2 regions of the Flectobacillus major DSM 103 genome follow, and region 2 is predicted to be linked to the other one. Evidence: riboswitches for the same ligand, from Rfam matches in the RefSeq annotation. Region 2 holds a riboswitch; the other holds the start of a gene.
What was found. A riboswitch is a leader RNA that binds a small molecule or an ion and turns the genes downstream of it on or off. The one in region 2 is predicted to bind S-adenosylmethionine.
Positions count from the first base shown of each region.

Region 1: it holds a riboswitch for S-adenosylmethionine, as region 2 does, so the genes downstream of both, FLEMA_RS0147635 (hypothetical protein) here and FLEMA_RS0101870 (peroxiredoxin family protein) in region 2, are expected to answer to the same signal.

Region 1 covers NZ_KE386491.1:4,358,593-4,374,725, reverse strand. The annotation lists gene rpsI (30S ribosomal protein S9) at 1-77, opposite strand, end outside; gene rplM (50S ribosomal protein L13) at 137-580, opposite strand; gene FLEMA_RS73095 (CHC2 zinc finger domain-containing protein) at 1,191-2,267, opposite strand; gene atpH (ATP synthase F1 subunit delta) at 2,382-2,918, opposite strand; gene atpF (F0F1 ATP synthase subunit B) at 2,983-3,477, opposite strand; gene atpE (ATP synthase F0 subunit C) at 3,687-3,932, opposite strand; gene atpB (F0F1 ATP synthase subunit A) at 4,013-5,098, opposite strand; gene FLEMA_RS0147705 (hypothetical protein) at 5,205-5,567, opposite strand; gene FLEMA_RS73075 (TonB-dependent receptor plug domain-containing protein) at 5,675-8,188, opposite strand; SAM riboswitch class I at 8,409-8,523, shown strand; gene FLEMA_RS0147635 (hypothetical protein) at 8,642-8,884, shown strand; gene FLEMA_RS73070 (homoserine O-acetyltransferase family protein) at 8,930-10,021, shown strand; gene FLEMA_RS73065 (ArnT family glycosyltransferase) at 10,071-11,726, opposite strand; gene porW (type IX secretion system periplasmic lipoprotein PorW/SprE) at 11,790-13,934, opposite strand; gene FLEMA_RS0147510 (AtpZ/AtpI family protein) at 14,151-14,360, shown strand; gene mrdA (penicillin-binding protein 2) at 14,558-16,133, shown strand, end outside.
Region 2 covers NZ_ATXY01000005.1:186,731-202,863, reverse strand. The annotation lists gene FLEMA_RS67205 (TonB-dependent receptor) at 1-1,786, opposite strand, end outside; gene FLEMA_RS67200 (peroxiredoxin family protein) at 1,977-3,284, opposite strand; gene FLEMA_RS0101885 (cytochrome-c peroxidase) at 3,516-4,460, opposite strand; gene FLEMA_RS0101880 (protein-disulfide reductase DsbD domain-containing protein) at 4,506-4,964, opposite strand; gene FLEMA_RS67195 (YceI family protein) at 5,088-5,729, opposite strand; gene FLEMA_RS0101870 (peroxiredoxin family protein) at 5,761-7,041, opposite strand; SAM riboswitch class I at 7,313-7,409, opposite strand; SAM riboswitch class I at 7,754-7,849, shown strand; gene FLEMA_RS67190 (cysteine desulfurase family protein) at 7,999-9,231, shown strand; gene FLEMA_RS0101860 (SusC/RagA family TonB-linked outer membrane protein) at 9,568-12,762, shown strand; gene FLEMA_RS0101855 (SusD/RagB family nutrient-binding outer membrane lipoprotein) at 12,846-14,288, shown strand; gene FLEMA_RS0101850 (arylsulfatase) at 14,453-15,898, opposite strand; gene FLEMA_RS0101845 (glycosyl hydrolase) at 16,021-16,133, opposite strand, start outside.

The sequences.
Region 1 (16,133 bases), on a different contig from region 2:
TCGCCCTTACCTGGAGTCATGTAGATGCGAGCAACAGCCGTTTTTCTTCTTCCTAATGTATTAGTTACTTCTGCCATTGTTTTATAGAGAAGTTATCGGTTATAGCTGCTTGGCATACTACAACGAATAACGATTATTAGAATTTGATTTCTTTTGGTTGTTGAGCTGCGTGTGGATGTTCAGAACCAGCATATACATACAAGTTAGTAAACAAACGACGGCCTAAACGGTTTTTAGGAAGCATACCTTTTACAGCGGCTTCAACAACTCCTTTAGGGTTTTTGTTCAACACCTCTCTTGGCGTAGCAAAACGCTGTCCACCAGGATAACCCGTGTGACGAGTGTAAACTTTATCTGTCATTTTTTTACCAGTAAAACGAATTTTATCGGCATTGATAACGATAACGTTGTCACCACAGTCAACATGCGGTGTGTAGCTTGGTTTGTGTTTACCACGTAAGACTTTAGCAATCTCAGAAGTCAAACGACCTACGATTTGGTTTTCTGCATCTACGATAACCCATCCCTTTTCTGCGGTAGCTTTGTTAGCTGAGATGGTTTTGTAACTTAAAGTATCCACTTTTGTTCTAAGTTTTAATGTTATAATCACTTCTTCTCAAATGACGGAACACATCTGATTCTCAATGATTTTGCCTAGTTTCCTTTCTGAACGGGCATCCAGTCGAAAATGGGAACGCAAAATTACTGAATACCATAAGGATATACAAATAATTGTACATAAAAATTTGATAAATTCATTAGCTTTGAAGGAGTTGGCCTATTTTTGAGGCCAACAATGGTCTTACGGTCTGGCTTCAATCCATTATGTTTTTCCCTTATTAAAAATATTAGCTCATGATACATACCACTTGGCTATAATTGAGAGAAGTGCTTACAACTATGGCTTGATAAACAACCCTAAAAACGTCCTGTTTTTTGCCGACTAAATAAATATTTTATCATTGTTCTGATAGGCTACTTTCAACATTCCTTTGGTATAAAATACCAATATTTAACACCAAACAAACAACTCATTATAAGCTATATACTACAAAATAAATCCCGATAGGTGGTTAATATTACGATAGAGATACATAGAAGAATATCCTATATTTTATTAGTGTAGTTCTGTGTATTGAAATTGGCGATTCTTTCAACGATACGATATCAACCTCAGTTTTGCTTTTTGCTTAAAATAGTCCTAGTTGTTCATTGCTACCCAAACGTCCTGTATAATAATCGTTCACATCCTTATAGTCGTCGGGGAGTTGCTTACGAGAACACGTTAAGCCAAAATGAGAGAAAATCTTTTCGAGTTCATCGGCGGCTCGGTGTCCAGCTTTATCGTTATCAAGGTAGAATATTACATTGGCACGTTTAAAGAGTTTTGCCCATTCTTTCTTAAATACATTGGCCGTTCCTAAGCTTACGGCTGCTTTGCCATCTTGCACTAATCGTATACAATCGAAAGCACCTTCTGTTACATATACATCTTGGTCTAATTTGATTTTCTCCAACACATCGGCATTGAATAATGTTAGTGGATGTTTGTACAAAAACTGGTATCGTCCATGTCCTTCGGGTGGTGGGCCTATCACCCGACCTTGCAAATATATGATTCTCCCTTTTCGATAATATGGAATGATTAGCGGATGGGCATAGAATATGAGGTTGTTTTTATCGTTGAAAAGACCCGATTCTTGCAAATCTAGGCTCGAAAACCGTTGTTTGAGGTACCAGCTTGCGGTACTATAATCTTTTACTGTAAAAAGCCTAAAATCTTGAATTGTTTTATCAGTAAATCCTCGTTGTTTCAGATACGCCAAAGCCGACTGCGAATGCTGGTTGGAGGGTTGTTGTAAGCAGTAATCTCGAAAGGCTTCATATATCTGAGAATGTATTTCTTCGACAGGCTTTTCTTTTTCCTGCATTTTTCTCACATCTACCACCTGCAATGTATTTTTGGTGACAACAGGCTTTTTAGAGGCATGATAGGCGTTATTTTCATAGCCACCAAGGTATTCTCTAGCCATAGTTTGAATGGTATCTTTTACACTCAATTGGCGTATTTCGGCATAGAGTGTAATCGAGTTACCTGTTTTGGCACACCCAAAGCAATAAAAACTATTGGTATGTGGGTAGAGAACCAACGAAGGTGTATTTTCATCGTGAAAAGGGCATACCATTCTATTCCGATTTACCTCCAATCCTAGGTCTTGGGCCACTTGTAGTATAGATACTTGGCTCAGTTCATCCAGCACATTCATTGCTCAAATATTTTAAGTGATAAACAAAGTTATAAAAAAGCAAAAGCCCTCGCTTGCGACGAGGGCTTTTTAATATCCTTATTGTATTCTTGATAGCTTATCAAAAAGATATAACTATTGCAAAAATGCCAATTTGAGGTCATTTAATCTTGTTCTTACAGAAGTATCTACCTGACGGTCGTTTACACGAAGAATATAACCACCAATTAATTCAGGTTTGATTTTCTCAACCAATTTTACTGTTTTGCCAGTAGCTTCACTTACTACACGAATAAATTCTGCTCTTTGGGCATCAGTTAATGGACTTACTGTTGTCACTTCCACTTTTTGAATATTTTTATACAACTCGTATTGACGCTGAAACTCTTCGGCAATAGCAGGAAGTAATTTTTCACGGTTTTTCTTTGTGATAATTTCAAAAATTGAAAATGTGATAGGGTTTACTTTATCTTTAAAAATAGCCGTTAAGATGGCTAATTTCTGTACATGCTTTACTATTGGGCTTTTCAACGCCAACACAAGTTGACGGTTTTCGTCGCACACTTGGTCGAAAAACTTCATATCCTCATGTACAATATCAACTACACCCTTTTCAGTGGCCAAACCAATCAATGATTTAGCATATCGGAAAGCTACACTTTGTTCTGACATTTCTTTAAGCTTTGAGTTGTGAGTCTATAGGCATATACAAATAAGCCGATAGCTCATCACTGAATTAGTTTAATTTCGCATCTGCTAATAAATCTGAAACCAATTTTTCTTGAGCAGAACGGTCTGCCAATTGGTTACGCAAGATTTTTTCAGCAATTTCTAATGAAAGAGAAGCTGCCTCTTTTCTGATTGAAGCAACAGCACTTGCTTTTTCTTGGTCGAAAGCTACACGAGCTTTTTCGATTTCAGTAGCAGCTGCTTTTTGGGCTTCACCTTTAGCATCAGCAATCATTTTTTCAGAAGCTTCTCTTGCTTCTTTCAAAATACTGTCACGCTCAGAACGGGCTTCGGCCAATAGTTTTTCGTTACCAGCTTTCAACTCAATCATTTCTTGACGAGTTTTTGCGGCTAATTCAAGAGCACTTTCAATAGACTCTTCACGCTCGTGCAAAGATGCAATAATTGGTTTCCAAGCGAATTTTGCTAAAACAAAAAACAAAACGCCGAAAACTACCAACTGCCATACGATAAGACCTAAATCAGGAGTAAGTAATTCCATATTAAATAAATGTTTTTGCGATTGAAAAGCATCTGAGTGCTTTTGTCTCTAAATGATAATATATTGTTAGAAAATAAATTTTCTCAAGGAACTTCATGCTGCGGGCCTAATGCGTAACAGCATGAAGTGAATTTTGTGCTTTATCAAGTATTCGAGAACGAAACTACTTTTCACTCAAGAAGGCCCCTGATAATTTTGATAGCTACAGACTATTTGTTAGCTACCAAGAAGCAAATAACTGCTGCGAAAAGAGCAACCGCTTCAACGAAAGCCGCTACAACCAACATCGCACCTTGGATTTTTCCAGAAGCTTCTGGTTGACGAGCAATACCTTCCATTGCACGACCACCGATGTTACCGATACCTAAACCAGCACCGATTGCTACTAGACCAGCACCAACGCCAGCTAAACCTGTACCTACTGAAACTTCCGTTAAGATTGACAAAAGTGACATGATTGTTATTTGTTTATATAGTGAAAAAAAATTATTTACTGAATCCAAAAACTACCGAGCTTACAGCCCTTAGTTAATTATTAATGGTGGTGTTCTTCTACTGCCGAACCAATGTAGCTAGATGCCAACATGGTAAAAATAAACGCTTGTAAAAATGCTACCAGCAATTCGATTACGTTCATGAATACAGCAAAGACAGTTACTACTGGCGTTACCGCCCAAACTTTCAAAATAAAAATCAAACCAATAAAGCTCAACATAATGATGTGCCCCGCTGTAATGTTAGCAAAAAGGCGAATCATCAATGAGATTGGTTTCGTAAAAATCCCGATAATTTCTACTGGTGTTAAGATAATCAACAACCATTTCGGTACACCTGGCATGGCAAAAATATGTCCCCAGTAAGTGCTTTTACCGTTTAGGTTGGTAATCAAAAACGTAATTACAGCCAAAACCATAGTAACAGCAATATTACCCGTTACGTTTGCTCCGCCTGGCAACAACCCAAGAAGGTTATTAATCCAGATAAAGAAGAATAATGTCAACAAATACGGGAGGAATCTTCGGTAGTGCTTTTCACCAATATTAGCTTTTACTACTTCATCGCGAATAAAAATGATGATTGGCTCTATCAACGATTGAAAACCTTTTGGTGCTTTGCCATTTCTTTCCTTGTAAGCTTTTGCTACTGAGAAGAAAATTACAATCATCAAAACAGCACTGATCAACAACGATGCTACGTTTTTGGTGATTGACAAATCCAAAACATGAGAACCATCTTCAGCATGGATTTTGCCGTGCTCTAGCACAAGGCCATTGTAAGCAACAGCATTACCGTGTGCATCTTCTAAATTACTTGAAGAAAATACTTGCAAACCTGCCTTCTCAGCATAAACAATACAAGGAAGGTAGATAGCTACTCCATGTGCAAACTCCCATTTGTGGTCGTCGGCAATGTGGTGCATAATCATGTGACCAAGGTCAACCTTGCCCTCTTCATGTGCTTCTCCACCTACTACGTGTTCAGCTGTAGCTTCTACGGCATGAGGTGCTACTGATGAATCAGCTGTAACAGGTGATTCTGAATGATGTTCGGATTGTGCAAATACTGATGTGGCAAATAAAAAGAGAAATGCCAAAATATTTGAAAAATATAATTTTCTCATCACGACTTGGGGGATGAACGTATAATGGTTTATGATTTTACTTTCTTATAGATTTACTTTCTTACTGCTGATAATCAACAACTTACAAACGTTATTAATACTGGCTCTATGAAAAGTGTCGCAAGTTACGATACAAATCGTAGATTTCAAAACCTGTATAACATAAATAGAGTACAAAAAAGTTGCTAATAAATATATAGATGTCGGGTGTACCCCTAAATATAAATATTCCGATGAAGACTAAACTTAAAAGTAAACGTGCTGCAATACTACCCATATAAAAGGGAACAAAATTTTTGCGGTCGTTGGCAAAGCCTTGTTGCATCAATAAATGGTTGAAATACGAAATAGCTGTATAAAATGCTAAAATGAACCATTTGTCAGCATGTATAAACGCTGATAGACCCAAATAGGGGGCTAAATAGAAGATTAAACCGACAACAATTGTCAAGGTTATGATGCGTAACATGTAGGTTTTTAAATTTTTGTGCAAAGATACGCAAAAGCTTGCTTGTCGGCCAGAAAAGCCTAATAATTTCAGCTAATTTATTTCTTTTTTCTGGCCGAAAACATATATTACTTTACCAAATATTTATGCTGAGCTACTCCTATTCGGCCTTGAAGCGTAATTCCTTCGGCTTTTATGCGTATTTCGCTCTTTGCATCTGTATTCCAAAAACTAATTGTTGCTACTCCTGTAGAGTCGGTTTGTACATGAGGAGCCCAATGTAAGGTTGAGCGATAGTCTGGACGAATGTGTTCGGGCTTTTGAACGTCATATTGTGGTGCATAAAACTCTCGACTTGGATAATACCCCATGCGTTTTTGGGTAACAATCCCTGCTGCTTGTTCTTTGCTCCAGTCATAAAACGAATCTCCTCTTTTTGTCAAAACCGAGATAGCACCATTGCCTCCTCGTACGCCAAAAATAGCCGTTTCTGCTCCTTTTAGTACATCGATACTTTCTACATCGCACGGCGACACACTGTTAATCACATCGGCATCGACGGGCATACCATCTAGTAAAAAAAGTGGGTCAGAACTACCCGTAATAGAACTTACCCCCCGGATTACAACTTTAAAGCTATTCATGCCCGATGGAGTAACCTGTACACCCGCTACTCTTCCCTGCAAAAACTGTAAAACATTGATGACTCCACCACACATTGTTTCATCAATTTTAAGGGTATTATTGGCTTTTCCATAGATTTTCCGAGTATCTCTTTCTTCTTTTTTTGCGGTTACTGTCACTTCTTGAAGTACCTGTACTTTATTCAAAATAGACTTCCGTTCTATTTCTAAAGCTTCTTTTGAATGTTTGAGAAATGTGGCATATTCGTTGGCATCAAATTCGATAGGATTATAAGGTAATTTCACCAATTTAACCTTAGGTTGCGTGTCTGCCTTATCGAGTGTTACACTCAAGTTACGCCCACCGTTACCTTTGGTGGCTTGTACCAAAACCTCGGTGGTATCTGTAAAATCTAAGTCATCAATAGCAAATCGACCAAGCGAGTCTGTTGAGGTTAACAAAAATACAGGAAAACCCTTTCCTTTTTTTAGCATTACAGTAAGGTTGACCTGCTCGGCCACTTTTCCATTGGGTTTTAGGGCTTTTCCTTTAATAGACAACCCTTGTTCGATAAAATATTTTAATGGAGGAGCTGCATTATCTAGCATTTGTTTCCATGTAAATCTTCGCCAACCTTGTGTCATTAGCAACATGTCTAAATGTAAATCTGCATCCATTATATTTTTATCAAAATAGTAACTTGGCTCTTCTATAGTACCTTGTATTGCTGAATAATATTCGTTGCTAACAATATCTTTTATATCCGAACTTAATAACAAATACGATAATAATGTTTCCTGATAGGGTTCTTCTTTTACTTGACCTGCATCGGTAACAGCTACCGAAAAGTTGCCTTTTAATGGCTTTCCATTTGCGTCTTTTGCTGTTAAGGTAAGTGTTACTTTTTCTCTTGACTGATAAACTTCTTTGTTGCTTGTAATAGCAAGATTTATTTCTTTATCATGCTTCGCAAAAATCAACCTTTCACAAACAGGAAGACCATCGGGTGTAAATAAGGTTATTTGTACGATACCATCGTCTGGAATAATATTTTTAGGTACTGTAGCCATAAATGTTCCGCTCGACTCCGAGCCTTTTCCTACCAAACATAATTGTCCTCTTTGCTGAACAATTATGGTCATTTCCTTACCTTGGCCAGCAGGTTTTGGATGTGAGTTTTTAACAAATACTCTAATCTTATCTTTATAAGTTATATTATCAACAAGCATTGCAAATCCGCTTGGTTTGGCCTGAGGGAAAGGTTGTTCCCAATATTTTCCATCTGTTTTTTTCACATAGGCTTTGTAGTTTTTGTCGGGCATGGGTACAAAATTAAACATTCCGATACCCAAGTGAGCCGATTTAAAAACAGCAACAGTATCTTGGGTTTCATCCAAGACAATACCTTCAATGTCTACCCCTTTGCCCAATTTGTTTACAGCTTTAAAGCCTACTCTGGACGGTAAGTTCTGAACCAAGTCGCCTCCTTCAGGAAAAAACTGTACCGATGCTACATTCGATAAATCCAACGCTTTGGCTTCTGACATGGTACTTTGAATAGTGCCTTGCCAAATTTTTATATTTTTATGAAAAAATAGCTCATCCGAAAAGTTACGCATATAATTGGTGTAAGCTCTTAGCTGATACATTCCTTCGGTAAGGGTATCTGGCAAAGCCATATCGCCATGAGCAACACCTTCACTTTTTAAGATTCTTTGTAAAATTACTTTGCCTGTACTTTCATTGACCAAATCTACATACAGTACCCTACTTACCGAATCAATCCGATGATTGGAAGCATCAAACAAATAGGCTTTGAACCAAACCGTTTCGCCAGCCATGTAATAGGGTTTGTCGAAATGTAAATAGACTTTTTCTTGGGGAACAGTATTCCGAAATTTTTCGAGTTGGGTAAGTATCTTTTCAAGAATAGGGTTTTCATCAGAGAATCTGAAGGCCGAAAGCCCTACAATACACAGCAATACAAGGTAAAGAGTTTTGTGTTTGGCAAACATCATAATAAATGGGTTTTAGAACGTCTACAAGAGCTAAGTAAGAGAGTATGCTTACTTGATAGGTTTAAGGTTATCCTTAAAATTGTAAAATAACAATAAAATTATCAATCAACTATGGTATTTTAACCTAAAAAACAGAATCTCTTCTCAAAACATTTGCTTTTCCCGTGTTCCAACTTTTACTTTGCAACATCAAGTCAATTACTCTTCACAAGTAGTAGTTGATTTATAAAGAAGAAGGGAGAGAATAGGCTCTATGAACTTCTGGCAACCTACCGATTCGTAAAGGCAAGGTGCTAATTCCTACCTGATAAAAGTTTTATCGGGAAATATAAACCAATTACGAAGAACTTATCCAGCTACTTTTCACAGATTCTTGCTGTACAGTATTCGTCAGGTTTACGATTTATCGTTTTACTGTCACATTGGTTGTGACTATTTATTCTGTACGCATTTATGAAAAAGTTTATCCCCATTACGGTAGGAAACTACCTTATTGTTCATGGCTATGATGCCAATAATCAGGAAATTGTGGAAAGTGTCAAGGTAGAAAAACCTGCACTCAAGCTTGTAGCAGTTGAGCGTATTCAGTCGGTTAGTAAGCAATATGTGTTGGTTAGCTCGGCATTTGGACGACAAATGTACTGGGAATACGAAGAGTCTTTCGATACGATTCAGGAGCTACTAGCTTCTTGTTAGTGGTTTGTTTTGTAAAACTTTCTCAAATAGACACCATATAATACCTTGAACTCGAATACTTTCAAATACCCATTTCCTTTTACCTTAGAGGCAGGAGGTGTACTACCAGAGGTAGAATTAGCCTACCAAGCTTTGGGTAAAATTAATAGCGATTGTTCTAATGTCGTTTGGATTTGTCATGCTTTTACTGGAAGCCAAGATGTGGCCGACTGGTGGCAGGGGCTGGTTGGTCGTGGTAAGCTTTTCGACCCAGATAGTTGCTTTATTGTTTGTGTCAATGTTTTAGGCTCGCATTATGGCAGTACAGGGCCATTGTCTATTAATCCTACAACAGGCGAACCTTACTTCCATGATTTTCCTACAATTACCATCAGAGATATTGTCAATTCTTTTGATTTGTTGAGAGAACATCTGGGTATTCACAAAATAAAAACTTGTGTAGGTGGCTCGTTGGGTGGGCAACAGGCGGTAGAATGGGCCATTTCTCAGCCTGAATTAATCGAAAACCTTATTTTGATAGCCACCAATGCTCAACATTCACCCTGGGGAATAGCTTTTAACGAGTCGCAAAGAATGGCCATTGAAGTTGACCCAACTTGGCCCGAAAGAAGTGTTACCGCTGGCCTAAATGGAATGAAGGCAGCACGAGCCACTGCTTTGATTTCGTATCGCAACTATGAAACATACGAAGTAACGCAAGCTCGTCGAGACGAAGGTTTAGACAAACCTTATCGTGCTGTAACTTACCAAAGGTATCAGGGCGAAAAGCTATCGCAGCGTTTCAATGCTTTTTCGTATTATGTACTTTCGCAGGTGATGGACTCGCAGGATGTTGGTCGTGGACGTGGTGGTGTAATAAATGCTTTGTCACAAATCAAAGCCAAAACGTTGGTAATGGGTATTAAGTCCGATGCCCTATTTCCTATCAATGAACAGGCTTTTTTGGCCAAACATATTCCAGGAGCAACCTTCCAAGCCCTAGACTCGCTTTATGGCCATGATGGTTTCTTGATCGAGAATGAGCTTATTACAAAAGCTATTAAGGTTTGGCAAAAATTTGTCAAGCTAGATGTAAATCCTATGTATGCTTTTTTCAAAAATTTAGAAACTAAACAAACTGTTTCAACCATAAACTAAGGATTAATAAGCAGAAGATACTTGAAATAGTGAGTTGACGAACAACTCACTATTTTCTTTTATAAAACAGAAAACCGTTTTCTTCTTTTATCAACTGTAAATTAGGGTTTGCTTTGGTAGCACTGTCTGCGGTTATCTTCATCACAAAATATGCAGGTTTATCTAAATGTGGTTCGTTCAGCAAATACGCTTCAGTTCTTAAAGGTTGGTTGGGTTGCTTTTGAAAATAAAAAAGCTGTGCATACGATTTAAAGCCTATTGGCTCAACATATACATCTTGTCCTTTCAACGACTCATAAAAACTAATTGCAGCACGCTGAGAATACCCCTCTATTTTACGAACAACAATGGCAGAATACAAAAACAAACAAATAGCCGTGAGGAGATAGAGTTCCTTTATTTTATGTTGCCAAACCAACACTACGACTCCTACCAAATAACTCAAGCCAATGTATTGTTCCCAGCCATTCCAAGTAACTTTTGCTTGAAGATTTGCTACGGCAAAATCATCCTTGATATAAGGAATAATCTGAGTGGCATATTGTCCTACAAGTGGTACAGCCGTTAGGGCTATTGCCATTGTACACCCTATAAAAATTAATCCAAAACTCACCCACTTCGACCACTTCCATTGCCCTTCTAAAATCTGGTACACATGATAAGCTGCCAAAAATGAAACAGGAAACCATGCCATAGATGAATAATGTACAATTTTGGTTTTGACAATAGTAAATAATATCATCACTACCCAAAATAGGTATAGCATCCATTTCTTAAATAGCTCAGCTTCGATATTGGCTTGGTATACATCTCGGGTAGGCATCATAGCTCGAATAGCCAAAACCGAAATAGGAAAACAACCCACCAAAACCACCAAGAAATGATAATAAAAGGGTTGTTCGTGGCCAGCATCGCCCGTCGTTAGTAATCGAATCTGATATTGAATAAACTCTAGGAATAAACCCCATCCATTTTGATAAATAGAAAGCCCAAACCATATACAGGCTACCAGAAAAGCTATTCCGATAGCAATAAATACAGGTTTTAGGGCATCTAATAATATTTGTTTGCTAAAACGATTTACCCCCCAATAAGTAACAAAGGTAAGCCCCCAAATAAGCCCGCCAACAGGCCCTTTGGTAAGAATAGCCAAGCCCACAAACAAACCCGATAGCATAGCGTAGCGTTTTTTGTGCGGCGTTAGAAATGTACCCGTAATTGACAAGCTTTGTGATAAAAACCAAATACCCAAAAAGATAAATAGATTGAAGGTGGGGTCAATAATACCCGATTTGAAATAAAGGTGCGGCGTAAATGAACCTACATAGCCCAAAACCCAAAGTATACCAAATTTTGGATTATACAGTTTTTTGCCAATATGATAAAATACCAACAAGGTAATAATACCAATGATAGCATTGGGAAAGCGAGCCCCAAATTCGGGAGAGAAACTTGATCCTGCCTCAAATACCCCAAAAAGCTTCATAGATAGCACTTGCATCCAGAAAAATAAAGGCGGTTTTTCCCAAAATGGTTGGTAGTTGATTTGAACAGTAGCATAGTTGCCTGTCAGTATCATTTCTCTAGCCGATTCGGCAAAGTTGATTTCATCCCAATCAAACAAATGAGATGAACCAATGAAAGGGATAAAAAAAACTGCCCCAAGAGCAGTTATTAAAAGGTAATGTAAGTGTCTTGTCTGCATAGTAAATTGTCAATTGTGACAGTGACAATAATTTTGACAAAAGTACATAATTTTTGAATAGTTTTAGTTTTTGACCAAAGCCTTTGCTGCAACGAGGTGTTCTTTGGCTATTCCGATAAGCTGACTTTTAGGATAATCCTTGATGAAACTATCAAGAGCCTTGATATATACCTCCGAGTTTTGGGTTTTGGCTAAAAGCAATGCTTTCAAAAATACTAGCTTGTCTTCGATATGGCTATTGGGGTATTCTTTGAGTCCTGTTTCTACAAAAGACAAAGCGTCTACATAGTTGGCCTGACTATAATAGCTATAAGCTTCGGCATATAGTTTAAGTGCTTCTGATTCTTTATCGGAAGTTAATTCCTGAACATTTTCACGTTTGAGCAAACGGGCATAATAAGAATCGGAAAACTTGTCGAACAGCTTTTTACGATACAGCTCTTTCTGAGTGGCATTATTTTCGTGCAATAAACAAAGCAAATACAAGGCTTCGGCTTCGTGCGAGGTATTGGGGTATTCGTTGAGCAGCTTCAAAAACGTATCTATTGATTTTTGAGGTTCATTCAAACTTAGTTTGAAAATTTTACCCAACTCAAACAAGGCATCTTCTCTTTTTTTATTAGATGCCACCAGAGCCTCGGCCGAAAATGGAATTTTGGCTTTCATGGCATTTTTTTGTGAAGCCAAGTCATTATTATCTCGTGTATCGTCGGTACTGCGAGATACCCCCAAATTATCGACAAGCGTATTGTTGGGATTATTACCAAACGAAATGGCATCATCACGATTGCTTCTTCGCCAGTTATCTTCCAAAGCCCTATTTCCCCAGCGAGCAGTAAATGTTGATTTTCCCTGATTTACAACCATAGGATTAGAAAAATACCAATCTGTTCGATTAGGGTCTACAAAAGGTGTTGTAGCAGTTGTAGCTGATTGCCCATTTACAATAGCTTGAGCACGTTGTAGGTTAGCCTCCTCTTGGGCTTTCTTTTCACGAATTACTGATTCTAAAACCCTGTCTAATTGAGCAGGCGTTAATTTTGCCAATCTTTGGAGAGAATCCTCTGTTTTGACAATCGTAATTTGCTTAACGTAGTCGCCCAAAAACTGTTGTTTTTCCTTGACTCTTTTATATTCAACATCTTGGGGAGGCAACAAAGCCATACAGCTATCATAATAAGCGGCGGCCATTTCGTAATTATTGAACTTGGTATAGTACAAATCGGCCAATGTCAAATAGGTATAAGGTAGCTGCTTGGTATCTTGGCTTATACTTGCCGATTTTTTGAGCAACGCAATCCCTTGTTGAATATTCCCTTTTCGCATCTCTGACGAGGCCATTGCTTCATAAATTTTGTCCTGCAATTCTTTATTTTTGGCATCTTTTAGCAATTTCTCAAAGCTACCTGTTTGTCCTTGTACAAGGGCTTCGTTGAGGGTTGCATAAAACCTTAATTCATAAGAAGGTCTATTTTTACCTACAAGAGCATAGTATTTTACGGCTTTATCGTTTTTATCTAATACCTCGTACAATTGAGCGGTGGCATACAATACTCTTGCTTTTTCCTCATTTTTCTTCATCATAGGCAATACCTCTTCCAGAATTGCCACAGCTATTCCAAACTCCCCTTTAAGCTCATGCAAATAGGCTTTGGTCAGGTAAAAATTCTTGGTATTTTGCTTGTTGAGAGGTTCTTCACGCAACAACTCGGCCACCCGCAAAGCCGTAGCATATTCGTTCTGCTCGGTATAGGCACGCATCAAGCCAATCAAAGCGGCATGACGGGCATTGTCATCGTTGGCAGTAGTGTTAACGTATTTGAAGGTTTCGATAGCATTTTTGTAATCCTCTTTCAATAAACGAGCTTTGGCAATAGCGACATAGGCATCGTCGAGCCATTTGGAGTTTTGATGCCTTTCGGCAACCATCGAAGCTTTTTTGATAATTGAGGCTAATTCTTCGGAAACAATCGAAGCACCAGCCGAATCTAAAGGCAACAAAATAGGCAATAAACGAGCGTAATTATCCTTTCGAGCATCAAAGAGCTTTTTTTCGGCCTCTGCCATTTTTTGATTTGCTTGAAATAACGCATTGTATTTGGCATTGACATTATGAAAACCTACACTGATAGGAGCAGAACTGTACTGGGAACAGCCCAAAGCTAGCCCCAACATACAAAGAATAGAAAAAAAAGATAGTTTATTCATGAAAAGAAGATATGCGGAAATTGCTACAAATCGAGACTATTCTGCTAATTACTTAAGGGCACTCTTTTGCTACCAATAACGGATGAATCTTACGAATTTTAACGCAAATTAACTCAAATTTATTATCACATTCCGTACCAATTAAGTATTTTTGTTAAATGTAAAGATATACCACGAATATATCTAAAAAGATTATCCTGAACTTTATAGAAAATCATGAAAGACGAAACGCCCAATTCCAACAAATATATGCGGTATATGGGTGCAGGTACACAAATGCTTGTAACTATTGCAGGAGGCGTTTTTCTTGGCAATTGGCTTGACAAAACCTTCCATACTACTACACCTTGGTATTCGATTAGCTGTTCGTTGATTTTTATTTGTGCTGCTATCTATTTATTAATTAGAAGTTTACCCAAAGAATAAAACTTCTCCACATGCCTTTATTAATCTGAATATTTTATGATGATTTTATTTGTTTTTTGACAAATTCCCAAAAAACAACAAATTTTGTATTTCTGTTATGTCTTATTCTCTTCACTACAACGTTATTGTGGTAAGAATAAGCCTAAAGTAGTTTATTTAAGCCAACAACTTCCCATATATCAAAAATAGTAAAGCAAGTGGACGAGATTAGAAAACGATTCATTCAAGGTTTTTTTATATTAATAGCCATTATATATATCCTGCGATTATTTTACCTACAAGTTATAGATGATACCTATAAGCTTGATGCCCAAAATAACGCTATTCGCAAAATTGTTCAAGCACCATTTCGGGGGTTAATTTACGACCGAAACAAAAAGCTTATTGTATATAATACCCCTGTTTATGACCTTTATATTACTCCTAAGAAAGCTCATGTTCAGGATACACTCAAATTTTGTAGGCTGTTCGATATTACTCGTGCCGAGTTTGATAGTTTAACTCATTTGGCTAGGGTATTTTCGCCTGTTCGCCCATCTTTATTCTTGCGTCAGTTATCTAAAGAAGACCATGCCAGAGTTCAAGACGCTATGGTAGATTATCCGGGGTTTTCGTTCCAGATTAGCTCTTTGCGTACCTATCAGTCAAAAGGAATGGCCAATGCCTTGGGGTATGTTGGCGAAATTAGCCCCGAACGTCTTGCCAAGGAAGAAGAAAAAGGCAACGACTATTACCGCCAAGGCGATTATGTGGGTGTAACAGGGCTAGAACGCTTCTATGAAGATGAACTGAGGGGACAACGTGGCGAAAAATACATGATGGTCAATAGCCGTGGTGTAGAAAAAGGGGCGTTCAAAAATGGAGAGTTTGACCGTGAGCCTATTGCTGGGAAAAATCTTATCAGTTCGGTAGATATTGCCTTACAAGACTATGCCGATAGCCTTATGCAACACAAAGTGGGTAGTGTGGTGGCTATCGAGCCACAAACTGGCGAAATATTGGCGATGGTGTCGGCACCAAGTTATGACCCTAGTAAACTTTCGGGAAGAACGTTCTCTAAATATTTCCAAACCCTCAACCTCGACCCACTACACCCATTAATCAACCGTCCTCCAAGTGCGTATTATCGCCCAGGATCAACCTTCAAACTTATACAAGCTTTGATTGGCCTCCAAATGGGGGTTATTACTCAGCATACTGGGTTTGGACATGCAGGAGCACCTGTAAAATGCCACTGCGGGGGTAATTCGTCGAGTATTCAGGCGGGTATCAAAAACTCTTGTAACCCTTATTTTTATCAAGTATTCAAACGGATTATCTATAACAATAAAGAACAAAATGTTTTTAAGAAGTCGGCGGTAGGAGTTCAAAAATGGAATGAAATGGCTTCTAAATTTGGCATTGGCCAAGAATTAGGCGTTGACCTTCCTAACGAAACCAAAGGTAAATTACCAAGCGTTGAATACTACGATAAAGTCTACAAAGGCCCTTTGCGTTGGAAGTTCTCTAATATTTACTCGGTGAGTATTGGTGAGGGAGAGTTAGTGATTAATCCTCTTAAAATGGCCAATGTAGCTGCTATTATTGCTAACCGAGGCTGGTATATTCGTCCGCACTTGGTAAAAGGGATTAATCAAATAGGTAATATCGACCCCAAATACAAAGAACAAGTTTCGGTGGGTGTCGACCGCCGTCATTTCGAGCCTGTGATAGAAGGAATGGTTGGAGCGGTAAATCAGGGTACGGTAGCTGCTGAAGCGCGTATTAGTGACA
Region 2 (16,133 bases):
AGAAGTTTTCGACACGTAATGCTCCTGAAAGTGTCCAGCTAGGAGTAATGTTGGTTTCTAAATCCAAATAGGCCGATACAATAGAACGAGAAACATTGGTTTCGCTTTCTGGCCTAAACCCAGGGTAAATTTGCGAGCCAGCGGCAGTACCATTGAGGGCTGTTTGGCCAGCTTCTTGTAAATAAGGAATACCCTGATAAGTAGTATCTATGTCGTAAATGGTTCGGGTGTCGGCTTTGATATATGAGTTGGGTTCACCTTTTTCTACATAGTAGGTTTCTACTCGATACTGTGCCCCAAAAGCAATATTGAGCCCATGCAAAACTTTATCAAAATATTGGCTAAAATCTAAGCTAGTGGTATTTTGGCTTGCTCCATACGCTCCAGCAAAAAAATTCTTGGGGGTTTTCAAACCCAAACTTGCATTCAACGAATGTGTTACTCGATTGGTAAAGCTATTGCCTCCATATACATTGGAAAAATCAACCGACCACCCTCGTACTTTTCCACGAATTCCGACAGCCAATGATTTGTCTAAAATACCTAGTTCAATTGCTGGTAAAAAGCCATCTGGATAAATAAATGTATTGTTGCGTGTACCCCAGCCCGGAAGACGACGTACGGCTGTAAACTCAGAGTTGCGGTAACTCAATCCCCCAAAAGCATAAAATTCGGCTCCGTTGCTCAATGGCAAAGCTGCATTGAAGAACGTTAAAGCATCTTTTTGACGGTTGGGACCACTCCTTTGGTTAAAATATTTTCGGGTCAAACCTCTTTTTGCTAAAATAGCTTCGTCTATTTCTTTGGTAAAAATGGCATCGTAGTCTCTAACACCAGCACCACCACCATAAATTGGGCCTGTGTACAAGCCATTGTCGCCACCACCTACAGGCTCGGCAATACCTTGTGTACCAAATTCGGCTGTTAAATTGACGAAGCCTCCATTTTCGCCTGTTTTAAAACCATAATTGATACTACTTCTCGTAAATTCGCCATCGCCCGAATACCTTACGCCCCCTGTTGTACTAACCAATAGATTGTCGGTATTTTTTTTCAAAACAATATTGATTACACCCGCAATAGCGTCTGAGCCATACTGTGCGGCAGCACCGTCACGAAGCACCTCAATTCGTTCAATCGAAGCCGTAGGCAAAGCGTTGAGGTCATAGCCTGTCGAACCGTTGCCATTGCCACCAAAATTGATATTAGAACTTTTGTGTCGTCGTTTGCCATTGACCAATACCAAGACTTGGTCAACCGACAAGCCTCTTAGCTGAGCCAAGTTGGTTGCACTGGCAGCATCGCCCCCGCTACTTTCGGCCGAATGAAACGATGGTGCTACATATTGTAATATTTGAGTAATAGTAACCTGCGGAGCAGACTCTTGTAATTGCTTGATATTGACCACATCGACTGGTACAGGCGAGTCGAGCTTGGTACGATTGGCATTACGTGACCCCACAACCTGTACTTCACCCAAAGTATTTATAGAAGGGCTCAACGATATGTTTATTTCACTTCCTGATGTAATGGGTACTTCTTTGGTTTGATAACCAATAAATGAGAAAACCAACGTAGACCCCTTCAGGTAATTCAGCCTAAATGTTCCGTTGGGCGTTGTTGTAGTTCCTGTGTTTGTTCCTTTGATAACCACCGATACGCCAATCAGTGGTGAATTATCTTCTTGTGATGTTACTTTTCCAGTAACCACTTTTTGCTGTGAAAAGCCTTGATTCAAGCCGAATAAAGACAAAAGCAAATATAAAATTGTAGTTTTTTTGCCCATTAAATGAAAGTTTTAAAAAAATATCAAGGTAGCAGTATCATGCTATAAGTCATGGGCTTATAGAAGTACTATTCTCCAAAATCTTGATATTTATAGCCTATAATAGCAGGCTACATGAACAGAAGATTGAATATATTGATTGCTAAATCCATATCCCTTACTGGATTTAGCAATCAACAAAATATGAATACTATTTCAGACTAGCGGTTGTGATAGTAGCCTTTTCGTAGGGATTAGGCTCTGCAATAAGGGCATCTAGCACTTTGTTGAATTTCTTGGTATAATCTTTAAAATACTTGCCTGTAATTTCACCTGTATAACCTGTGTATATTTCACGAACATCACCGTTTCTGTCGATAATAATGGTTGTTGGGAAAGCCGCCATTCTGTTAAGTGCAGCGAGTTTTTCGGTTGCTACTTTTTTATCGGCAATTCCTCCAAAAAGAATATCGTATTCAATGCCAAAAAAATCACGAAGTTTTCCTAAAGTATATTTGGCATATTCCAAATCATCTTTTTGTTCAAATCCAATAGCAATAGCTTCGACACCACGGTGTTTGTTGGCCTTGAACCAAGGTGACAAAAAGCGGGTTTGGTCGGTACAATTAGGACACCATGTTCCAATTATTTCTACAATCACCACTTTGCCTTTGTATTTGTCATCGCTCAATGAAACCTGCTTACCTGTCAAATCAGGAAAGGTAAAATCTAATTTCTTATATCCTTCTTTCAGAAAAGTCAACTTATAAGGGTCTGGTAATGTTGCTTTATTATCTTTTACGGCTTCAAATTTTTGGGTAACATAAATTCCAAAACTGATTTCACCATCGCTAATAGATGTTAAATCGTCATTGATTTTGCCTCTGATAGCCACTGGACTAGGCCCTGTAAAACCTGAAAGACGAAATTCATTTCCTTGGATTGTTCCCTCGAGCTCACGGGTATCGCCTACAACGGTCATCAAAACGCCTGTAAGTTTATTGCCTTTTTGTTCTAAAAGAGCTACCGAATTAGCTGCATTGGGGTCTTTACTAATGATTTTGACGTTCCATTTTCCAGATACGTTGGTTACAGGTTTTTGGTTTTGGCCAGGTTCTACAAACCGATACGTTTTGCCATACTCAGCCACAAATGGCAGCGAGTTGCCTCTGAAGTTAGGAACAAGGCTTTTGTAAACCCCTTTAAAAGCTCCATTTTCATCTATTTTGCCTACCAAAGCTGCATCATAAGTATTCATCTTTACAAAAATGCTATCGCCTGCAATAGTTTTTACCTGAAAGTCATCTCGGCGGCTACCGTTCAGTAAAGTCAAAGTAGCTGATTCGATAGATTTACCTTTTATTTCAAAATTAAAAGGTACACGCGTTTCATTTACTTTAAATTCTCCACGCCATTTTCCTTCTTTCAGGATGGGCTTTTCGGTGGCAAAAGATACACTTGCCAACGACAAACTAAGTAGCGAGACCTGACACGCTCCTTTTAGAAAATTACTTTTCATAATACTATTTAGAATGTTTAGTGGTCCACCTTTACAAATGTAGAAGATACCAACCAATCATAAACTTGCTCAGGTGGACGAAGGGGTTTAAGTTAAGATTTAAGAAATAGCCAATAGATTACTGGCATTGGTCGTGATAGACCAAATGAAACTTGATGAGCCTCGTCATAGTTCTGGGATTTAGTTGTTGAAAAATAGTTAAAAATCAATTATTTAAGTTGTACACAAAATTTACTTTTTCAAAAATCTATCGTCGGTAAGAGCCCTTAAAAAAGCCTCTAAATCAGCTATTTCACTTTTGGTTAGGTTGAGCGGAGCACTCAACGACAAATCACGGTTGATACCATTCCTTACAATGGCATCGGGCTGGTTATAATATTCTATAACCTCTCTGAGGGTTTTAAACATACCATTGTGCATATACGGCGGTGTAATGGCCACATTTCTAAGCCCTGGTACTTTAAAATGCCCCAAATGGCTAGAATCTTTGGTTATTTTAAATCGACCAATATCATTTAGCTTTTTGCCGTCGAATAGGCCAATATTCTTGAACCTATCTGCCGTGAAATCTTCGCCAGCGTGACAATTAGAGCAATTAGCTTTACCAATAAACAAAAGCCTGCCTCGAATGGCCTCGGCACTCATGGCCGAGTCGTCGCCATTGATATAGCGGTCGTAAGGTGTATTGGCTGTTTCGAGTGTTTTCTGGTAAGCGGCCAAGGCATCACCCAAAAGTTTTTCGGTGGCTTGTGATTTATAAATTTTCTTGAACGCTCTACTATATACTTTGTCCTCATTGAGTCGTGCTACGGCCTGTTCAATAGGGAGATTCATTTCGATTGGTGAAATAATGGGTTGTATGGCTTGCTCTTCCAGCGAGTTGGAGCGACCATCCCAAAATAAGTGGATTCGGCCTGCCAGATTCATAGCAGAGGGGGTATTTCTGTCGGTCGGAGCTCCATCTACGCCTGTACTAAACTGAACGGTATCGGCAAAAGCCAGTTCTGGTTTGTGGCAAGAAGCACAACTAAGTGTTTTTTTAGAAGACAATATAGGGTCAAAAAATAACTTTTCCCCTAATGCTACTTTGTTTGTTGGTTCGTTTTCCTGCATACCATATTGAAAACTCATCAATACAACACTCACCACCGCAAGTATGCTCAAACACTTTTTCATCTTTAAATAATTAGAAAATTTTGGAAAAACTAAAATGTAATAGGCTTAAAATTGAAAGGTTTTTTCAAAGGGAATACAAACGCCTTTTTTGTCATGGCAAACTTGCCCTTTGATTGAGCCAAAAATATCGTAGTTGTATTCTACCACTCGTACTTTGGCTCGAAACTGGGCTTTTTGGGTAAAATAAGATATTTCTGTTCCCCAATTTCTATCTGTTTTTTTGAGGGGCGATATAGGCTTTATATCGGAACTGAGCTCGAACGACCCATTTTCTGAAAACTGAAATATAGTAGGCTGTGGGCCAACGTCTCCTTTAAAATCGGAGGAATAAAGCGACCATCCCTTTTCGATGGTTGTATCAAAAATCAATTCAACCTCATCTCCAACTTTGAAATTATCATTGGCAAATTTGAATTTCCAAGTTACAATTTTATCTATTTCCTGTGCTTGAACAAAAGTAGCCGCCAAGCTCAATAGTAGCGATAATAAGAGTGTTTTTTTCATGTTGCCTAACAATTGAATAAGGTAGGGGTGTCAATTCCTGAGAGAACCTTAGTACACCCCTAATTTTGTAATACTTTAATAATCATGTATTTATCTGCCCACAAATACATAATAACAAAATCGTTACTTACCTGTAGCCTTTGCCGAAGCTGTGCCAGCCTGAGCTACCAAGTTAACATCCAATTCAAAATCGTTGTCGATAGCTTTGTCGCCAAGGTTTTCAAAGAAGTTTTTTGAACGGAACTTAATGTCATATTTGGTACGGTCTACTACAATTTTGGCCTGAGCTGATACTTTATTTTTCTCAACTTTTACAGTTGCTGGAAATTTGACATCGCTAGTGATACCTTTAATCGTTAGCTTTCCTGCTATTTCGTAGTTGTCGCCACCTTTGGCTGTTACGGCGGTAGTTACAAACTTCGCTTTGGGAAACTTATCGGTAGCAAAAAAGTCATCGGCCTTCAAATGCCCTACCAATTTGGCATTATAGTCTTTATCGGTTAGGTCGGTGACGGTCAACGAGGCAACGTCTATTTCAAAAGAGCCACTTTTGAGTTTGTTATTGGCCACTACTAAATTGCCCGCACTCAAAGAGATATTCCCAGTATGAGCCCCTGTTACTTTTTTGCCCGTCCATACCAGCTTGCTGGCCTGATTATCAACCGTATAGTTGGCATCGGCAGCTTTTCCGTTATCGTTTCCAGCATTTGCACCTAGTGCCAATGCCAACAGTGTTGTGCATAATAAGGTTACTTTTTTCATCATAAATAGTTTATTAAATTGTTGTCTGTAAAATTTATTTAAGAGCTACTTCCGAAGTAGGAACAGGCTCGGCTATGAGTTTATCAAGGTCTTTGTTCCATTTTTTAACATATTGCTTAAAATATTTCCCTGTTACTTCGCCTGTATATCCTGTATGAATTTGTTTTACTTTGCCATCACGACCAATAATAATAGTAGTTGGAAAAGCAATCATTTTGTTAAGTGCGGCAAATTTTTCGGAAGCTACTTTTTTGTCGGCAATACCCCCAAAAAGAATATCATACTGAATATCATATTTCTCTTTTAACTTACCTAAAGTGTATTTGGCGTATGCTAAATCATCTTTTTGCTCAAATCCTACAGCGATTGCCTCTACACCACGGTCTTTGTTGGCTTTGTACCAAGGCGATAAAAATTGTGTTTGGTCGGTGCAGTTAGGACACCACGTTCCAACAATTTCTACAATTACAACTTTGCCTTTGTATTTTTCATCGCTCAACGAAACAGGCTTTCCATTCAAATCTGGTAGCGTAAAATCTAGTTTTTCATAACCCTCTTTCAAATACGTCAAAGCATAAGGGTCGGGCAATTCGGCCTTTTTGTCTTTTACCCCTTCAAACTTCACGTTGTTATAAATTCCAAGACCAACTTCGCCCGAGATACTTTTATCAGGATTGATTTTGCCTCGAATTAGCCATGGACTAGGGCCAGAAAACCCTGTCAATGTAAATTCGTCACCTTGAACAATACCTTCCAGCTCACGAGTATCGCCTGTTACCTTCAGGAATACACCTTTAAGCTTATTACCTTTTTGTTCAAAAACAGCCACTTGGTCGGCTACAGGCTCTTTGCTACTAATTTTGATAGCCCATTTGCCCGAAAGGTTATGATTAGCTTTTATTTCTTTTTCAGGCTCAACAAATCGGAAAGTTTTGCCATATTCGGCGGTAAAAGGCAAGAAATTACCTCTAAAATTAGGAACTAAACTTTTGTAAACACCCGAAAGCGTACCGTCTTCATGGATTTTAGCTACTAATGCAGCGTCATAAGTATTCATTTTGATAAATACCGAATCTTTTGCTGTTTGCTGAACGTGAAAATCGTCTCTTCTTGTTCCATTGATGAGTGTAAAGGTGGCATGTTCGGCATCCTTGCCCTTCACTTCAAAATTAAAAGGCACTTGTACCTCGTTTACTTTGAATACACCACGCCATGCACCTTCTTTGATAAAGGTACTTTGGGCATTAACTACATTGGCGGATAGCGTAGATAAGGCCAAACAAGCAATAGAGAGTAGTTGTTTCTTGGATTTCATTTCGTTTATTGGTTTTTGTTAATCTATTAAGTATATAGATTTAGTATATTTAAAAAAGATATAATACATACAAAAGCAATTAAAGTAATGAAAATCAAACATATACGCTATCAAACTGGCGTTTCTCCTAGAATTTATGCCTTGATAATCAGGTAATTAATCACTAATTAATGAGTTACTTATTAAAATGGTTGAAAAAAGTAATTTTGATACCATCTATTGAAAACAGCACATAATGCTATCCAACATGATAAATGGCTTAATTACTTAAGATTTATCGTTAGAATTAGGTTGGGGCACCTTGTTGGTGGCTAACAGGTTGCCAGAAGTTCGTCGAGCCTAATCTCTCCCTTCGTTCTTTATAAATCTATTAATCTAGTTATTCTATAGGACAAATTTACATAATAAAAAATTACATATCCAAATTATTCTGAAAAAAAATCTGATAAATATCATTTTATGCACTTATCCAATACTTGTAGTTGTAATGAAAAAGTTTTTCACCGCTAGTCATATCACTCGAAAAAAACTCATAATCAATGACAAAGCTACTACAAGGCTTATCCAAAAGTGTTTAATCAACCGTTCATTCACTGACCCATAATTCACTTTATAATAATCTATCAACTCCTTTTTAAACTAATAAAATAAATTTTGCAAAAAAATTTGGAATTGTCAAAAGACATAAAGAACTTTGCCTATCGAATAAATAGATTTATAAAGAATGAAGGGAGAGATTAGGCTCGACGAACTTCTGGCAACCTGTAGTCATCAGCAAGGTGCCCCAACCTAATTCTAACGATAAATCTTTCCAATCCCAATACTAGAAATATTTATTGTACTGATTAAGAACCTCATATATAGTTTTAGAGATATAATCTATAAAATCCATATACTAAATATATTAAAGTGAAAAAATGGTGAATTTAGTGGGAACATACCCTAAACCTATTGACTATGAAAAAGCTCGTAAACAACAACCTAAAAACAAGAAAAGACATGGAGATTTATTGTGATAACGCCGCAACAACAGCCCTCGACCCTGAAGTACTTAATGCCATGATTCCGTATTTGACTAATCAGTATGGTAACGCATCTTCAAATCATATTTTTGGCCGAAAAGCTAAAGAAGCAGTAGAAGAATCAAGGCTGACAGTTGCCAAGTTATTCAATGTTTCGCCTAATGATATTTTTTTTACCTCGGGTGCTACCGAAGCCAATAATTTGGCTATTGCTGGAGCTGTAAGGACATTTGAGGTGCAGCATGCCATTACTTCGAGAATAGAACATAAGGCTGTTTTACAAACCTTAGGGCAATTTTCGCAGGAAGGAGAATTAGAAGTGAGCTTTGTACAGCTAGATACTAAAGGAAATATTGATTTTGAACATCTCGAAAATCTGTTGAAATATAATCCACAAACATTGGTTAGCCTAATGCACGTCAACAATGAAATCGGGAATATCAACGATATTCGGCAAATAGGATATTTAGTAAAAAAATACGATGGCCTATTTCATACCGACACCACACAAAGTATTGGCAAGTACAAATTTGATATTTCTCTGCTAAATGTAGATTATTTGGTGGGTTCGGCTCATAAATTTCATGGCCCCAAAGGTGTTGGTTTTATTTATATCGACAAGTATAAGCGAGTAAAACCTCATACTTATGGAGGGGCTCAGGAGCGTGGTACAAGAGGCGGCACCGAAAATGTGGCTGGAATTGTAGGATTGGCCAAAGCCCTGGAAGTGGCTTATCGTGGACTAGAGGAATACCGTAATCATATTGCCTATTTGAAGTCATATTTGATTGAGCAGCTCAAAAACAGCCCAATACCCGATATTTCTTTCAATGGAGCAAGTGAGTCTGAAACAGCCAGTAGTTATAATATCGTAAATGTGGCTTTCCCACATTTACGGAAAGGTGGGCCTTTGCTCGATAAGCTCGACAAGCTAGATATTGCGGTGTCGGGTGGTAGTGCTTGTTCTAACTTGACCAGTGCAGGCTCGCATGTATTAAAGGCTTTACAACAAAACCTCGACAAAGATAATATCAGATTTTCGTTTAGTAAATTCAATACTCCTTACGAAATCAAGGTTATTATTGATACCATTCGTGCGATTTACGAAGAAGACAGACTCCCTAAAAATGTGACTCCGTTGGCAACACCATTACTAGCAACAGCATAGAATAATACAATTATTTGTTTTATAATTTCAACATATATAACTTTTTAACTAAAATAATACAATTTATACGGTGATTGTTTGCAGATAAGGGATGAATGATTATATATTTGCCTACTAAACATATAGATTTTATATTTTATCTATAAACAATCATCAAAACTCTTTAAATATGCATTCCAAATTCTATAACAACATTAATTTCTTCTTCAGGTATAGGTTCGCTTGTTAGGTCAGCTAAATACCTAAATTGCTTTTCAGCATCCGTTTACCTATCTGTCAGCACTCCATGTCTAGCAAGACAAGGCTGTTCGTTTATTTTCAAAATATAAATACTACATGAAAAAACTTTTAAGATTTTCATTAGCTGTGATCCTTGTATTACAGCTGGGCGAGCTTTTTGCTCAAAATATCAAAGTTACTGGAAAAGTACTATCAAAGTCTGATAATCAGCCTGTTGCTGGTGTTACTGTACTCATAAAAGGTACTGCCAAAGGTACAGTAACCAATGCCGAAGGACAATACAATATTTCGGCTCAAGTAGAAGATATTCTCAAATTCTCATTTATTGGGTTTAAGTCGGTCGAGCAAAAAGTACCTGCTAGTGGAGTGGTCAATATCGCTTTAGAAACAGAAGATACCCAATTACAGGAAGTAGTGGTAACAGCCCTAGGTATTGCCAAAGAGAAAAAATCGCTAGGGTATGCTGTTCAAGAACTCCGTACAAAAGATATTGCCGAAGCACGAGAAGGCAACCTTGTCAATGCCCTTTCTGGAAAAATTGCAGGGGTTAACATTACCAACAGCCAAGGCGGTATGGGATCGTCGAGAATCGTGATTCGTGGCGAAACGTCAATTGCTGGTAACAACCAACCTTTGTTCATTATCGACGGTGTTCCAGTAGATAACACCCAAAATGGGATTGGTTCTGGTCGTGACTTTGCCAATGCTATTGCCGATGTCAATCCCGACGATATTGAATCTATTAGTGTTTTGAAAGGCCCCAACTCGGCTGCACTATATGGCTCACGAGCTTCTAATGGTGTTATTTTGATCAAAACAAAAAGTGGAAAATCAGCTAAGAAAAAAGGCCTAGGCGTTACTTTGAATGCGGGATTTACGGCCGAAAATTTATTGGTACTACCAGATTATCAGAATAGTTATGGACAAGGAACAGGCGGCGTGTTTTCGTATAAAGATGGTAAAGGTGGTGGTATCAACGACGGTACTGACGAAAGTTGGGGGCCAAAATTAGATGGACGTTTGATTCCTCAGTTCTTTTCAAATGGACAACCAGCTCCGTTTGTAGCTCATCCCGACAATGTGAAAAACTTTTTTGTAACAGGAAAAACCGCTAACCTTGGTATTTCGGTTGCTGGTTCTGACGAAAAATTAGACTATCGTTTTTCATTCAACAACTCTAATCAAACAGGGGTTATTCCTAATACAGATATTACCAAAAACTCATTTGCTGTAAACTCTACTTATCGCCTAAACAACAAATTAACCCTAAGTACAAGTGCCAATTTTATCAGAAGTGGTTCTGATAACCTTCCTGGGCTTTCGGGTCGTGGACAAAGCGTTATGCTACAATTCTTGTGGTTTGGTCGTCAGGTCGATACCGAACTTTTGAAAGACTACAACAAAGGAGGCTTCGACTACAACTGGAATCATAGCTATTATAGCAACCCTTATCTGCTACTTTACGAAAATACAGTACAACAACGCCGTGACCGCTTCTTTGGTAATGTCAACCTTTCGTATAAAATCAATAGTTGGTTAAATGCAAGTATTCGTACAGGAAACGACTACTATACCGATAAAAGAAAGTTTAAGGTGGCGTTTGGTACTAACGGAACACCATTTGGCTCGTATACCGAAGATGCCTACGTTGTAAATGAAAACAACACTGATTTTACCCTAAACCTCAACAAAAAGCTTAATAGCAACTTTGATTTGGACTGGTTAGTGGGCGGTAACCTCAGAAGCAACTTCAACGAACAGAATTATCAACAAGCACCCAAATTAGCTGTCGCTGACTTATATACGTTGAACAACTCCCGTGACCCACTAGTTTCGTATAATATACTCCGTAAGCAAAAAGTATACAGTTTGTACTCGTCGGCACAGTTGGGCTACAAGAATTTTGCATTTTTGAACCTTACAGCCCGTAACGACTGGTCGTCGACTTTGCCTGCTGGAAACAATTCTTATTTTTATCCATCAATCAATGCCAGTTTGGTACTAACAGAAGCCCTAAATATTCAAAGCGATGTTCTTTCGTTTGCTAAAGTACGTGGTGGCTGGGCAGAAGTAGGTAAAGATACCGACCCTTATCAGTTGATTAATACGTATCCGTTCAATCAGCCTTTTGGTAGTAACCCATTATTGACCGTTTCGGATGTAGTATTGAGTTCAAACCTAAAACCCGAAATTACACAATCTAGTGAAATTGGTGTAGACGTAGCCCTTTTCAAAAATAAAGTACGACTAGACCTTAACTACTATAACTCGGATAGTTACAACCAAATTTTGCGTGCAGATGTAAGCCCAACTACAGGTTTTAAGCAAAAACTATTGAATGCAGGGCATATCAACAACCGTGGCTTTGAGGCTCAACTGAACTTTACGCCATTACAAACAGCTTCGGGCTTCAAGTGGAACGTATTGGTTAACTACTCAACCAACGTAAGTAAAGTAATTTCGTTGGACGATGAGGGTTTCTTGAACGATTATAAAGTGGGGTCTAGTGGTATTATTTCGGTGCTTGCTAGCAAAGGCAAACGCTATGGAGCTCTTTTTGGTACAGCATTTTTACGCAACGACAATGGCGATATTATTGTGAGTGCCAACGGTACTCCTGTACGTGACCCTAACTTAAAAGTATTGGGTTATTATACCCCAAAATGGCTTGGTGGTATTACCAACTCGTTTAGCTACAAAGGCTTCAATCTGAGCGTATTGATTGATACTAAGCAAGGTGGGCAAATTTATTCGGCTACCAACGCTACTGGTAAATACACTGGGGTATTGATAGAAAGCTTGCAAGGTAGAGACGAAGAAAACGGAGGTTTGCCATATTATTATCCAGGCAACAACAAGTCGGGAATTCCAGTACAATTGGCTTCGCATTCGGCGGCTTCTCCAACCGGAGAACAAGTATATCATGATGGTATTATTTTTAAAGGTGTAACTGCCGATGGTAAACCCAATACGGTTATTTTGCCAGCAGAACGCTATTACAAAGCTACTTATAGCAATAGCAATATCAACGAATCAAGTATTTTTGATGCTTCGTTTATCAAATTGCGTGAAGTTCGCTTGAGTTATGCTGTGCCTACTAGCTTGGCCAACAAATTCCATTTGCAAGGGGTTACGTTTTCTTTGATTGGTAGAAACTTGGCATTTTTGCAGAAAAATGCACCACATATCGACCCAGAAACGGCTTTCAATACAGGAAATGGACAAGGTTTGGAATCGCTTCAGCTGCCTACTACAAGAAGTTATGGTTTTAATGTAAACATTACCTTCTAAACAGACAAAGTACTCAAAGGTTCTGTAATAGAACCTTTGAGAAAAGATTTCAATCGTTTTAGTTTTATTAAAAAATTCAGAAAATGACTATCAAAAATATATTCAAAGGTGTAATTACTTTGGCAATGGCTACTTCGCTGAGTGCTTGCCAAAATGAATTAGAAAAAATCAATAAAAACCCCAACGAGTCTACAACAGCTCAGCCCGAGTACCTTTTGGCCAATGCTATCAAAGCTAATGCTGACTTGTTATTAGGGTCGGATGCCTCAATGGAAACTACCACTTTGTTTGTACAACACTGGGCCAAAATCCAATATACAGATGTTGACAAATATGTAGTAAACCCTACCAATGTCCAAAATATTTGGACCAACTATTATACCCAAAGCCTCAATGATTATGCCGAGGTAATTAAGATTGGCCAAAAAACCAACAACCCTAATTATCAAGCTGTGGGTTTGATTCTACAGTCTTGGTCTTTCCAAATTCTGACAGAGTTGTACGGCAATATTCCATATAGCCAAGCCCTTAATATAGACCAATACCTAACACCACAATACGACGAACAAAAAGATGTATATGCGGGCGTTTTGGCCAACTTAAAAAAAGCTTCTGACCTTATCGACCTCAATAGCAATCCTATTAAAGGCGATGTGATTTATAATGGTAACTTGTCGAGATGGAAAAAATTTGCCAACTCTTTGCGTTTGCGTGTAGCATTGCGTATTGCCGACCGTGACCCACAAACAGCCAAAACCGTTATAGCCGAAGTAGCCAGCAATAAAAATAACCTGATTGCCAGCAACGACGAAATAGCTCAATTGGCTTATTTGGCATCGCCCAATCAAAACCCTGTAGCTCGTGACCGTGAAACCCGCGATGATTATCGTGTAAGTAAATCTGTTATTGATAAATTGGTAAGCTTGAATGACCCACGTCTGGGTATTTTTGCCAACAAAACAGCCGATGCCACTCCAGCAGGGTATATTGGTGTTACCAATGGATTACCAGCCGATTCAGCTTCACGTTTGGGTTTCTCAAAAACTTCTAAATTAGGTGACTATTTTACAGCGGCTACTACGCCTGCTATTTTCTTGACCTACTCAGAAGTACTTTTCAACCTTAGCGAGGCGGCACAACGAGGCTTTATTAGCGACAATGCCGAGGCTCTGTACAAACAAGCTATTACAGCTTCTTTACAACAATTTAAGGTTGGTACAGCCGATATTGCACAATACCTAACCCAAACTTCGGTGGCTTATGATGCTACTAATTACAAAAAATCTATTGGTGAACAAAAATGGCTCGCTTTATTTAGCCAAGGTCAGGAAGCTTATACCGAGTGGAGACGCTTGGATTATCCAAAATTGAAGCCTGCTTATGCTGGTGTACTCAATGGCTCGTTTCCTTTACGCCTTACATACCCAACTGGCGAACAAGCCCTTAATACTGCCAATTATAAAGCGGCTGTTGCCAAACAAGGAACAGACAACCTGTTGACCAAGCTGTGGTTTGATGTATTTTAACCCAAGTCTTTTATCAAAATTACACTTCATAAACCCTAAATCCCGATTGAATCTGCAGTGTCAACTCAAATGCAGATTTAGTTTGATAACTTTCAAAAACCCAAGCATTTTGCCTGGGTTTTTTGTTTGTTGGAGCCATGAAAGCAACAGTCGTAACGTTGAATCTATTTAGTGGTTCTATAAAAAGGAAATAATGCCGATGGCCGATGCGACCTTTTAATAAGATCGCCCAATTCTTTGGCTTTTTCAGGGTACTGGTTAGCCAAATCTTGAGCTTCACTTGGATCTTTTTCCAAATCATATAATTCAACAGGGCCGTCAGGATTATCAATAGCATTCAGGCGAATAGCCTTCCATTTCCCTTGACGAATGGCCTGCTTTCCTCCCTGTTCATGAAATTCCCAGTACAAATAATTATGCTGACGCTGTTTACCCTTGCCAGTCAACAACGAAGCAAACGAAATACCATCTATACCTTTAGGAATAGATACTCCACCCAATTCTGCAAAAGTTGGTAACAAATCCCAAAAAGCACCAATATGATCACTTTTAGAATTAGGTTTGATAACATTCGGCCAAGTAACTATAAAAGGCTCTCGAATACCACCTTCATACAAATCACGCTTTACCCCCTTAAATTTCCCACTACTTTTGAAAAAACTAGGGTCAGCCCCTCCTTCAACATGAGGGCCGTTGTCGCTTGAAAAAACAATAATAGTATTTTTGTCTAGTCCTTTTTCTTTTAGTTTGGCCACCACTTGCCCCACATACCAGTCTAATCGAGTAACCATAGCAGCAAAAGCTGCATGAGGATATTCCTGAGAAGCATACCCTCCAACAGTTGCTTTGGGGCCATAATCATGTCCTTTGAAAGGCTTTTCAGCAAACTTTCCTTTATAATATTGAAAAATACTATCTTCTGGTACAATCAGCTCTGCATGAGGTAATATATAAGGTAAAAACAAGAAAAATGGTTTTCCATTTCTCTGTGATTCTATAAAATCTAATGCCTTATTTTGAATTAAATCTGGGGCATAAATTTTATTCTTTACCAAATTCTCGTTGGCCTCTAGCACTATTTTTTCGGCATTATTCCATAAATGATTGGGGTAATAGCGGTGTGCTAATGTTTGGCAGTTATACCCAAAAAACTGGTCAAATCCTTGCTTGTTGGGGTCGCCTTCCGAACCCACCGGCCCCAGCCCCCATTTACCAAATGCACCCGTAATATAACCTGCTTTTTTCAAAACTTCGGCTACAGTTAACACAGAATCGGCAATAGGTTCTTGTCCTTCAGGCTGTACGCCTTTGTTGCCTCGGATATAAGTATGCCCAGTATGCAAGCCCGAAATTAAAGCCGAGCGAGAAGGTGCACACACTGATGTGCCAGCATAAAATTGTGAAAACTTCATACCCTGCGATGCTAAACGGTCTATGTTGGGCGTTTTGATAAGCTGCTGCCCATTAAAACCAACATCGCCGAAGCCCAGATCGTCGGCTACAATCAGTACAATATTTGGACGAGTTTTAGTTGTTTTTGGGAGTGTCTGAGCAGTAGTAATGCGTATACCTAATAAAGTCAAAATCAGACTCAATACTATTTTTTTCATACGATATTATATGTTTTAGCATGTATTTATCTTACTATTTTGTATTCGCTAAAATCGAATACTCTTGGCTAATTACAAATTGAATAAGTAGCAATACAATATATTAACACTGTTTTGCAAAATCACTTACAAGGAATCAAGGTTACAGGACCCGCCAAACCAGCATCCATTATACGCCAGTTACTAGCATCGAAAGGTTGATAATGGGCATTTACAAAGTTGATTTCGTGGTAAT